DNA from 2 places in the Ideonella azotifigens genome. Region 1 is predicted to be linked to the other one. Evidence: predicted binding sites of a transcription regulator. Region 1 holds the regulator's gene; the other holds the start of a gene.
The links. The regulator FNR, encoded in region 1, switches genes on or off when oxygen is low (the NO sensors DNR and NnrR bind a similar motif). The targets are predictions, from matches to a motif close to TTGATNNNNATCAA.

Region 1 (5,169 bases):
GCTTCGAGGGCGAACGCGGCGCCCGCATGAAGCTGGACGCCGGCCCATGGACGCTGAACAAGCTCTGGCGCAAGGGCGGCAAGCACGTGGTGTGGGTGCTGCTGGGCCTGTGGACAGGCTTCACCTTCGTGGGCTATTTCACGCCGATCCACAGCCTGTGGACCGAGGCCTTCACGCTGGACTTCGGCCCCTGGGAATGGTTCTGGGTCAATTTCTACGGCCTGGCCACCTACGGCAACGCTGGTTTCCTGCGCGAGCAGGTCTGCCAGTACATGTGCCCGTACGCGCGCTTCCAGAGCGCGATGTTTGACAAGGACACGCTGATCGTCAGCTACGACAGCGCTCGCGGCGACCCACGCGGCACGCGCGCCCGCGGCACCGACCTGGCGAGCGCCGGCCTGGGCCAGTGCATCGACTGCAGCCTGTGCGTGCAGGTCTGCCCGGCCGGCATCGACATCCGCGAGGGGCTGCAGTACGAATGCATCGCCTGCACCGCCTGCATCGACGCCTGCGACGGTGTGATGGACAAGATGCACTATCCGCGCGGCCTGATCCGCTATGCCACGCAGAATGCGCTGGCCCGGCAGGAACCGCATCCGGACCTCACCAAGCCGCCCAAGCCAGCGCTTGACCTGCCGCACCTGCTGCGGCCCCGGGTGCTGATCTATGGCGCGGTGCTGATCGTCATCGCCGTCGCGTTTGTCACCAGCCTCAGTCTGCGCCGCACGCTGAAGGTGGACGTGGTGCGCGACCGCGCCACGCTGGCGCGCATCGTTGAAGACGGCCTGGTCGAGAACGTCTTCCGGCTGCAGTTGATGAATGCCACCGAGCAGCCACAGCGCTATCACGTGGCAGTGCAGGGCATTCCCGGCGCTGTGCTGTCCGGCAGCCCGGAGGTCAGCCTGCTGCCTGCCGAAGCCCGCTGGGTGACGCTCGCGGTGCGGGTGCCGCCCGAGCAGGCGGCGGCCTTGAAACCGGGCGCCCACCCGATCCGTTTCGAGGTGTCGCCGCTGGGCGCCGCGGGTGCCGCGGTGAGCGAAAAGTCCTCGTTTGTGATCCCCCGCTGATTCCGCCAACAAGGAGACAAGCCATGAAGGCAAGGCCCATCGAACAGTTTCAACCGACCTTGCCCTGGTGGCGGGTGCCCACTGCCTGGATGGTGTTTGGCGGCCCCGCCCTCGTGGTGGTGGCGAGCTTCGCCACCTTCGGCCTGGCGCTGCACGGCCGGGACCGGCCGCTGCTGGAGGCGGGCAGCGCAGAGCAGGGGGCCACGACCGATGCCATGCAGGCGCGCAATCATGCTGCCAGCCCCGCACGCCGTTGAGGAAGACGAGCCGGAGGAGCGCACCGTCGCTTTCCGGCCCAGGCTTCGCAGCAGGCTGCTGCTGGTGCTCTGGCCTGCATTCGTGATGGCGGGCCTGCTCGCCGGCCTGATGTTCGCCTTCGTGGACCCCGGCAGCGTGCACGACCTGCCAGGCAGCGGCGAATCCGAATGGTCGCGCAACGCCATCTGTTCGCTGGCATTCCTGGTCTTCTGGGTCACGACCGCCATTTCGTCGGCCGCTACTTTGTGGCTGGTGGGCGGCTTGCGGCGCGAGCGCGAGGCGGCGCCCGAATGACCGCTGGCGCCGCGGAGCGTGTCACGCAGGGGGGTGGCACCGCCGCGGCTCGGCTGGATCAGCCGTGCGCGTTGTTTACCAGGCGCTGCAAGGCCTCGGGGTCCAGCACGTCGATCTGCCGCTGGCGTACCGCCAGCACGCCGTCTTCCTGGAACTTCGAGAAGCAGCGGCTCACGGTCTCCAGCTTCAGGCCCAGGTAGGTGCCAATCTCCTCGCGTGTCATGCGCAGCACAAGTGACGAGGGCGAGAAGCCGCGCGCCTTGAGCCGCTGCGAGAGGTTCAGCAGGAACACTGCCAGGCGCTCTTCGGCTCGCATGCTGCCCAGCAGCAGCATCACGCCATGGTCGCGCACGATCTCGCGGCTCATGATCTTGTGGAACTGGCGCTGCAGGCCGGGGAATTCGCGCGAGAGCTGCGTGAGCTGGCTGTAGGGAATCACGCAGACCTGAGAGTCCTCCAGCGCCACGGCGTCGCAGGCATGGTGGTCGTTGCCAATGCCGTCCAGCCCCAGCAATTCGCCTGCCATCTGGAAGCCGGTGACCTGGTCGCGTCCGTCTTCAGGCGTGATGCGGGTCTTGAAGAAGCCGGTGCGCACCGCGTAGACCGCTTCGAACGGATCGCCGTGGCGAAACAGCGTGTGGCCGCGGCGCACGCTGCGGCGGGTGGCAACCATGCCGTCCAGGCGTTGCAGTTCGTCGTCCGGAATGCCCACCGGCAGGCACAGCTCGCGCAGATTGCAGTGTGAGCAGGCCACATTGGGCTTGGCCTGGGCGGCGCAGGCATCGGTCAGGGGAATCATGGCGGGGCAGTCTTGATGTGAGACAACAAAGGTCCGGGACCTGATTGTTCAAGCCCGGCTGCTGTGGGCGCTTGCGCCAGATCAAGCCGGCCAAGGCCGGTGCCGGGCAGCATGCCGGGCATGACAGTCCTTTCGTCGACCTCCGCTGGCGCAGAGCAGGCGTCGCCGCTGCTGCCCGAGGCCTTGCTGCGGCGCTTCGACGCCCCCGGCCCGCGCTACACCTCCTACCCCACGGCAGACCGCTTCGTCGAAGCCTTCGGCCCGGCCGAGTGCCGCCGAGCGCTGGCGTTGCGCGGCGGCGGCGCGGCGCTGGGCGGGCCGCTGTCGGTCTACGTGCACATCCCGTTCTGCGAGTCGGTCTGCTACTACTGCGCCTGCAACAAGGTCATCACCCGCCACCACGAGCGCGCCACCGAATACCTGCAGGCGCTGGACACCGAGATCGGCCTGGTGCGCGCCGCACTGGGCGACGGCCCGTCGGCTTCGCAGCTGGTCTCGCAGCTGCACCTGGGCGGCGGCTCGCCGACCTTCCTGTCCGACGAGGAGCTGGGCCGCCTGCTGGCCTCGCTGCGCGCCGCCTTCGGCTTCACCGAGGGTGCGGAGCTCTCGATCGAGGTCGACCCGCGCACCGTCAGCGCCGAGCGCCTGGCCCACCTGCGCACACTGGGCTTCAACCGCATCAGCTTCGGCGTGCAGGACTTCGATCCGCAGGTGCAGCAGGCGGTGCACCGCGTGCAGCCGTTCGAAAGCGTGAAAGCCTTGATGGTCAGCGCGCGCGAACTGGGCTTCGCCTCCATCAATGCCGACCTGATCTACGGCCTGCCGCAGCAGACGCCGGCCAGCTTCGCGCGCACCATTGCGCAGATCGGCGAACTGCGGCCGGACCGCCTGGCGCTGTACGCCTATGCCCACCTGCCGCAGCGCTTCAAGCCGCAGCGCCGCATCGACACCCTGCAGCTGCCCAGCGCCGCGCAACGTGTGGAAATGCTGGGCGGTGCCATCGCCGGCTTGCTGGGTCGCGGCTACACCTATGTGGGCATGGACCACTTCGCGCTGCCGGACGATCCTCTTGCCGTGGCCAAGCGCGAAGGTCGGCTGCACCGCAATTTCCAGGGCTACAGCACCCAGCCCGATTGCGACCTGATCGGCCTGGGCGTGTCGGCCATCGGCCGCGTGGGCGCGAGCTACCACCAGAACGCCAAGACCCTGCCCGAGTACTACGACGCGCTGCGCCAGGGCGAACTGCCGGTGCAGCGCGGCGTGGCGCTGGTGAGGGACGACCTGGTGCGGCGCGCCGTCATCATGGCGCTGATGTGCCAGGGCCGGGTCGACTTCGAATCCATCGAACTCGCTCACCTGATGGACATGCGCAGCTACTTCGCCACCGAGCTGCAGCAGCTGGCGCCGCTGGCCGAGGCAGGGTTGGTCGAGATCGAGCCGGATGCCTTGCAGGTCACCGCCACCGGCTGGTACGTGGTGCGCGCAGTGGCCATGGTCTTCGACCGCTACCTGCAGACCGACCGCCAGCGCGAGCGTTTCTCCAGGATGATTTGAGCGCCTGATGACCGCTGCCATGTTGCCGCTGGTGCTTGCTGGCCTGGCCATGGGCGTGGCTGCTTCGCCGCACTGCGCCAGCATGTGCGCCGGGCCGTGTGCGGCGCTCACCGGTGGCTGCGGGCGCAACCTGGCCGGCTTCCAGCTGGGCCGGCTCGTGGGCTACATGGCTGGCGGTGCGCTGGCGGCGGCCAGCGTGGCGGCGCTGGGTGCCTGGAGCCAGGCCGTGCCGGCGCTGCGGCCGCTGTGGGTGGCGCTGCACCTGGCGCTGCTGGCGCTGGGCCTGTGGTGGCTGTTGACCGGCCGCTTGCCGGCTGCCTTGCTGCGCGACGGCGCCAGTCCGGTGCGCTGGGTGGGTGGCCGCCGCCGGCCCTGGCGCGCCGGCCTGGCCGGGCTGGGTTGGGTGGCGCTGCCTTGCGGCGCGCTGCAGGCCGGCTTGTTGCTCGCCACATTGGCGAACGATGCCTTGGGCGGTGCGCTGGTGATGGCCGCGTTTGCGCTGGGCTCCATGCCCGCATTGGCGCTGGCGCCCTGGCTGTGGACCCGCTGGCAAAGCTGGCGCGGCCAGCGCGTCTCGCCCGTGCTGGCGCAGGCCTGGGGCTACCGCATGGCCGGCGCCGGCCTGGTGCTGGGCTCGGGCTGGGCGCTGAGCCATGGCTTGCTGGCGCAGTTCGCTGCCTGGTGCGTGGCCTGAGAGCCTGAGAAGGTGCCCCGCGGCCAGGGGCCGGGGAGAGTCAGGCCTCCCCCCATCAGCCGGCACCAGGAGGGCGTTTTCGGGAGAGGTGGGGAACACAAGCCGTCGCTAGTCTTCCAGGCATCGACCATGGAGACCACGCCGGCATGACCAACCCACCGCAATCCAGCCAGGGCGCCTCCGCAAACGCCGGCAAGCGCCCTTCGATGGCCCTCTATGCGCTGACCATCGGCGCCTTCGGCATCGGCACGACCGAGTTCGTCATCATGGGCCTGCTGCTGCAGCTGGCGGCGGACCTGAAGGTCACCGTGGCCACCGCAGGCCTGCTCATTTCCGGTTACGCGCTCGGCGTGTTCGTGGGAGCGCCGCTGCTCACGGCAGCGCTGAGCAAGGTGCCGCGCAAGACGGCGCTGCTCGCGCTGATGGTCATCTTCACGCTCGGCAACCTGGCCTGTGCGCTGGCGCCCAGCTACGCGGTGCTGATGGTGGCGCGGGTCATCACC
Region 2 (5,169 bases), on a different contig from region 1:
TTATAGTCCCGCGAAGGGGCTCGCCGGCATTCGTGCGCGCGGGCTGGGAGTGGCCACTAGAAAACCGGCGGCAGGGCTGCATGCAGGCATTGGATTTCCACGTCTCCAAGACGTTAAAGGTTCAGTTTTTCTCGATGAACGACGGCGGTCGGCGGCCGCTGGCCGTGACCTTCACGCCCTCGAACAACAAGCAGCTCGACGGCACGGGGTTTGGCGGCGACTTCCTGCTGAAGTCAGGTTTCGATGTCCTGGCATTCAAGTCTTCGGTGGATGGCTGGTTTCAGGAAGTGCCCGCCGAACTCTTTTCGGCCATCAATGCCTTTGTGGCCGAGCGAGGCCATGAGCGCCGGGTGGGCTACGGCTCGTCGATGGGGGGCTTTGCAGCCATCGCGTTTTCAGGTCGGTTGAAACTCGACACCGTCCTGGCCTGCTCCCCTCAGTTCGCGATCGACCAAGCATTCGACAAGCGCTGGGCATTTTTCGGCCAGCAATTGGCCTGGCGCTACCGCATTGATGCGGCTGCGCTGGGAGCCGATTGCCGCTACTTCGTGTGGGCCGATTCGCAGGACGCAGACTGGCTGCACGTGGACCGATTGAGGGCCCTGATCGCGCCTTCTCGGCTGCATGTTTTGGCCTTGCCGCACAGTGGTCATCCCTGCCTTCAATTCCTCCATGAAGCCAGGCAGTTGAAGCCCGCGGTGCTGGACGTGCTGCGGGGCGATTCGCTCGGGCCGCAGTTGCATCGCCATGCGCGCCGCGACTCGAAGACCTACTGGAAAAATCTTTCAAGGCGGTTGCTGACCCATCGTCGGCCACATGCAGCGCTCGCAGCTGCGCATGCGGCCGTGGCCCGTGATGAGCGGGACCCGACCTCGATCTGGCTCAAGGCCAAAGTCCTGCAGGTGTTGGGGCGAGAGGATGAGGCCAGGCAACTGAGCCGTCAGATGCTTGGCGACGGGGAGCACCCAAGACGCTTGTTTCAGCTGAGCCGGCGCCAGATGCAGGCCGAACAGTGGGTAGACGCGCTGTCCGCCATCGACGCCGCGCTGGCCATGGCGCCGGGCTCGGCGCAGTTCCACATGCAGCGCGCGCAGGTGCTGTCGCGCACGGGTCGCATGGGCGACGCCGTGCAGGCGGCGCGGGAGGCGCACTTCATCGCGACCGACGATCCCGAAATGAACGAGCAGTTGGGCAAGCTGCTGCTCAAGATCGATGACCTGCCGGGCGCCCGCGAGGTCCTGGCCCAGGCGCTCGCAAGCGGCGTCAGGTCCGCGGGCATCTTCCTGCACCTCAGCGCGACCCTGCTCAAGCTGGGCCGGTTGAACATGGCGCTGCGTGTTGCGGAGGATAGCCTGCGGCATTGGCCGGAAGATCAGCGCCTGCAGTCGCATCTGGCCCGGCTGCAGGCGCGGGTGTCGGCAGGTGGCGCGCGGCATCGGCGCCGGCCGGCCGGCGCCGCGCAGGTGTGGGATGAACTGTCCTGGGTGAAGATCGCCCGGGCTTGAATCAGAACCGCTTGCCGACACCCACGCTGACCAGCAGCGGGTTGACCTTGAAGGTGCCGACCTTGGTGCCGGCCGAGCTCACATCGGTCTCGATCTGCACCTTCTTCAGGTCGAAGTTGACCAGCCAGCCGTCCTTCACCGGCACGTCCACGCCGGCTTGCAGCGCCCAGCCGAAGCTGTTCTTCTTGATCGAGGGCGACAGCGCCGCATCTACCGCGGGCTCGAAGCTGACCGACGAGAAGCGGGTGTAGTTCAGGCCGGCGCCGACGTAGGGCCGCAACGCCTTCAGGTCGGTGAAGTGGTACTGCAGCGTCAGCGTGGGTGGCAGGTGCTTGAGGCTGCCGATGATGGTGTCGCCCGAGCGGATGGTGTGGCGCTGCGGGTAGGTCAGCACCAGTTCGGTGGCGATGTTGGGCGTGAAGAAGTAGCTGACATCGAACTCGGGAAAGGCCTTGTCGTTGATCTTCAGGTCCAGCCCGGTGCTGTCGCTGTTGTCGGACTGCAGGTAGAGCGCACGGGCGCGCAGCAGCCACTGGCCGCTGTCTTGCTGGGCGGCGGCGAATTGGGGGGCGAGGGCGGCGGCAACGGCGGCCAGGGCGATGAGGGTCTTGCGCATGGTGGCGAACTCCTTGTTGTTGAATGACATGACGTGATGTCATTGCAACCGGGGGAGGGGTTCGTCAAGCTGTGCTGGCGCAAGTTGCCGGTGCGCGAGGCGGTGTCCGCGGAAAGCGCTTGATCCAGGTCAGCATTGGCGCAGGCGCGGTGATGCGCCGGCGCCACAGGGCTCAGCCGCCCAGGCCCAGCCGCTCGCAGAGCGCCAGCGTGGCCGTGCTCTGGTTCATCGTGTAGAAGTGCAGGCTCGGCGCGCCACCGGCGATCAGGCGCTCGCACAGCGCGCTGACCACGTCCAGCCCGAAGGCCTTGATGCTGGCCGTGTCATCGCCAAAGCTTTGCAGCCGCATGCGGATCCAGCGCGGAATGTCGGCGCCGGTGCTGTCGGCAAAGCGCATCAGGCCGCTGGCGTTGGTGATGGGCATGATGCCGGGCACGATGGGCAGGTCCAGCCCCAGCGCGCGGGCTTCGTCGACGAAGCGGAAATACGCATCGGCATTGAAGAAGAACTGCGTCATCGCGGAATTCGCACCGGCCCGCGCCTTGGTCGCGAAGGCCTCCAGGTCGGCCTGCGGCGACCTGGCCTGCGGGTGCATCTCCGGATAGGCGGCCACTTCGATGTGGAAGTGCGTGCCGGTGGTTTCGCGGATGAAGGCGATCAGGTCGCTGGCATAGCGGAACTCGCCGAACGCGCCGTAGCCGCTGGGCAGGTCGCCGCGCAGCGCGACCAGCCGGCGGATGCCGGCGCCCTGGAACAGCTGCAGCTTCTCGCGCACCGACGCGCGCGTGGCGCCCACGCAGGTGAAGTGCGAGGCCGCGTCCATGCCCTCGGCCAGGATGGCCTGCACGGCGGCCAGCGTGCCGTCTTGCGTCGAGCCGCCAGCGCCATAGGTCACCGAGCAGAACTCGGGCTTGAGCGCATAGAGCTGCTGGCGCACGGCAGCAAGTTTGACCACGCCTTCGGGCGTCTTCGGCGGAAAGAACTCTAGGCTGATGGAGGTCATGTCAATCTGGCTTGCAGGTTCAAGCGGGCTGCTTGGCCCAGACGAAGAATTCGGTGTTGCCGTTGCCGCCCTTGATCGGGCTTTCGAAGTACTTCTGCACCTTCAGGCCGTGCGCCTTGCAGGCCTGCCAGAGGCGGTTTTCGACCTCGATGAAGTGCACCTTGTCCTTGACGATGCCGCCCTTGCCGATCTGCGCGGGCTGCAGCTCGAACTGCGGCTTGATCAGCACCAGCAGGTCGCCGCCCGGCGCCAGGTACTCGACCATGGTCGGCAGCACGTGGGTGGAGGTGATGAAGGACAGGTCGCCCGTCACGAAGTTGAAGCTGTGCTGTTCGTAGGCGGCCGCAAACGGCGAGCCTTCGACGTCCCGTGCGTTCTGGCCCTCGAAGCTGGTCACGCGCTCGTCGGCCTGCAGCTTGGGGTGCAACTGGCCGTGGCCCACGTCGATGCCCACCACATGGGCCGCGCCCGCCTGCAGCAGCGCGTCGGTGAAGCCGCCGGTGCTCTGCCCCAGGTCCAGGCATTGCCGCCCGGCCACGTCGATCTTGCAGGCCTTCAGCGCGCCTTCCAGCTTCAGCCCGCCGCGCGAGACAAAACGCAGCTCGGCGTCGTCGGTGACCTGCAGCTCACACTCCTCCGGCACGTCCAGCCCCGCCTTGTTGATCACCGCCCAGCCCTTGGGCCCCTTCCACCGCACGGCATGGCTCTCGATCAGGCGCTGAGCCGCCGACCGGGTGGCCACGAGGCCTCGTTGAAGAATCAATTGATCTGCGCGCATGGAGTTCCAGTGGAATGTGAGAGGGCGGCGATGCTGTTCATGCAGAGGCCATTTCGGAATTTTCGGTGGAGACGCTGCTGGCTTCGCCGAGCGTGGCAGCGCCCAGCGGCTGCAGCAGCCAGTTCAGGTCGGCTTCGCTGAGGCGGGCGCTGGTGTCTTCGGCATCTGCTGCGCCTTGCACGCTGCGGGCAAGTTCTGCCTTGCGGGCCTGCATCGCGAGGATGCGCTCTTCCAGCGTGCCATCAGCCACGAGCTTGTAGACGAAGACGGTCTGGGTCTGCCCCAGACGGTGGGCCCGGTCGGTGGCCTGGTTCTCGGCAGCCGGGTTCCACCAGGGGTCGAAATGGATCACGGTGTCGGCCTGCGGCAGGTTCAGGCCGGTGCCGCCGGCTTTCAGGCTGATCAGGAACAGCGGCACCTCGCCCGATGTGAAACGGGTGATCGCGGCCTCGCGGTCCAGGGTGTCGCCGGTCAGAAGTGTCCAGCGCAGGTCGGCGCTGGCCAGCGCGGCTTCGATCAGCGCCAGCATCGAGGTGAACTGAGAGAACAGCAATATGCGGCGGCCTTCTTCCAGCATCTGCGGCAGGTTCTCCAGCAACCAGGTCAGCTTGGCCGATTCGCTGCCGATCTTCTGGCGGTTGTTCTTCAGCTTGACCAATCGCGGGTCGCAGCAGGCCTGGCGCAGCTTGAGCAAGGCGTCCAGCACGAAGATCTGGGAACGGGCCAGGCCTTTGGCGGCGAGCGCCTTCTGCACCGAGGCCTCGGCGGCAGCGCGGATGGTTTCATAAAGATTGGCTTGCGCTGCGCCCAGTTGCACGCGCACGACCTGCTCGATCTTCGGCGGCAGTTCCGATGCCACCATGCGCTTGTCCCGGCGCAGCATGAAGGGCATGAGCCGGCGGCGGAGCAAGGCCAGGCGACGGCTGTCGCGCTGCTTTTCGATGGGCGTGCGGTACAGCTCGGTGAAACGCGGCTCGCGGCCCAGGTAGCCCGGCAGCACCAGGTCGAACAGGCTCCACAGCTCGCCCAGGTGGTTCTCCATCGGCGTGCCGGTCAGCGCGATGCGGTGGTGGGCGTGCAGTTGCCGGGCCGCCTTGGCGGTATGGGTGCGCGCATTCTTTAGCGTCTGGGCCTCGTCCAGGACCAGGGCATGCCAGGACTGTTCGACCAGCACGTGCAGATCGCGTTGCAGCAAGGGGTAGGTCGTCAGCACCACATCGTGTTCAGCCAACTCGGCGTGGCGCGCGTGGCGGCCGGCGCCGTGCAG

Region 2: LRH25_RS01835 (OmpW/AlkL family protein) is a predicted target of FNR. The motif match lies at 2,241-2,254, and genes of this name have one in related genera.

Annotation. Positions count from the first base shown of each region.
Region 1 covers NZ_JAJNKD010000004.1:422,202-427,370, reverse strand. Annotated here, with positions in the region: gene ccoG (cytochrome c oxidase accessory protein CcoG) at 1-1,067, shown strand, start outside; gene LRH25_RS12400 (hypothetical protein) at 1,091-1,324, shown strand; gene LRH25_RS12395 (hypothetical protein) at 1,299-1,619, shown strand; gene fnr (fumarate/nitrate reduction transcriptional regulator Fnr) at 1,678-2,418, opposite strand; gene hemN (oxygen-independent coproporphyrinogen III oxidase) at 2,539-3,972, shown strand; gene LRH25_RS12380 (sulfite exporter TauE/SafE family protein) at 3,980-4,666, shown strand; gene LRH25_RS12375 (MFS transporter) at 4,813-5,169, shown strand, end outside.
Region 2 covers NZ_JAJNKD010000001.1:403,174-408,342, forward strand. Annotated here, with positions in the region: gene LRH25_RS01830 (tetratricopeptide repeat protein) at 81-1,505, shown strand; gene LRH25_RS01835 (OmpW/AlkL family protein) at 1,507-2,121, opposite strand; gene metF (methylenetetrahydrofolate reductase [NAD(P)H]) at 2,294-3,124, opposite strand; gene LRH25_RS01845 (TlyA family RNA methyltransferase) at 3,144-3,866, opposite strand; gene LRH25_RS01850 (DEAD/DEAH box helicase) at 3,940-5,169, opposite strand, start outside.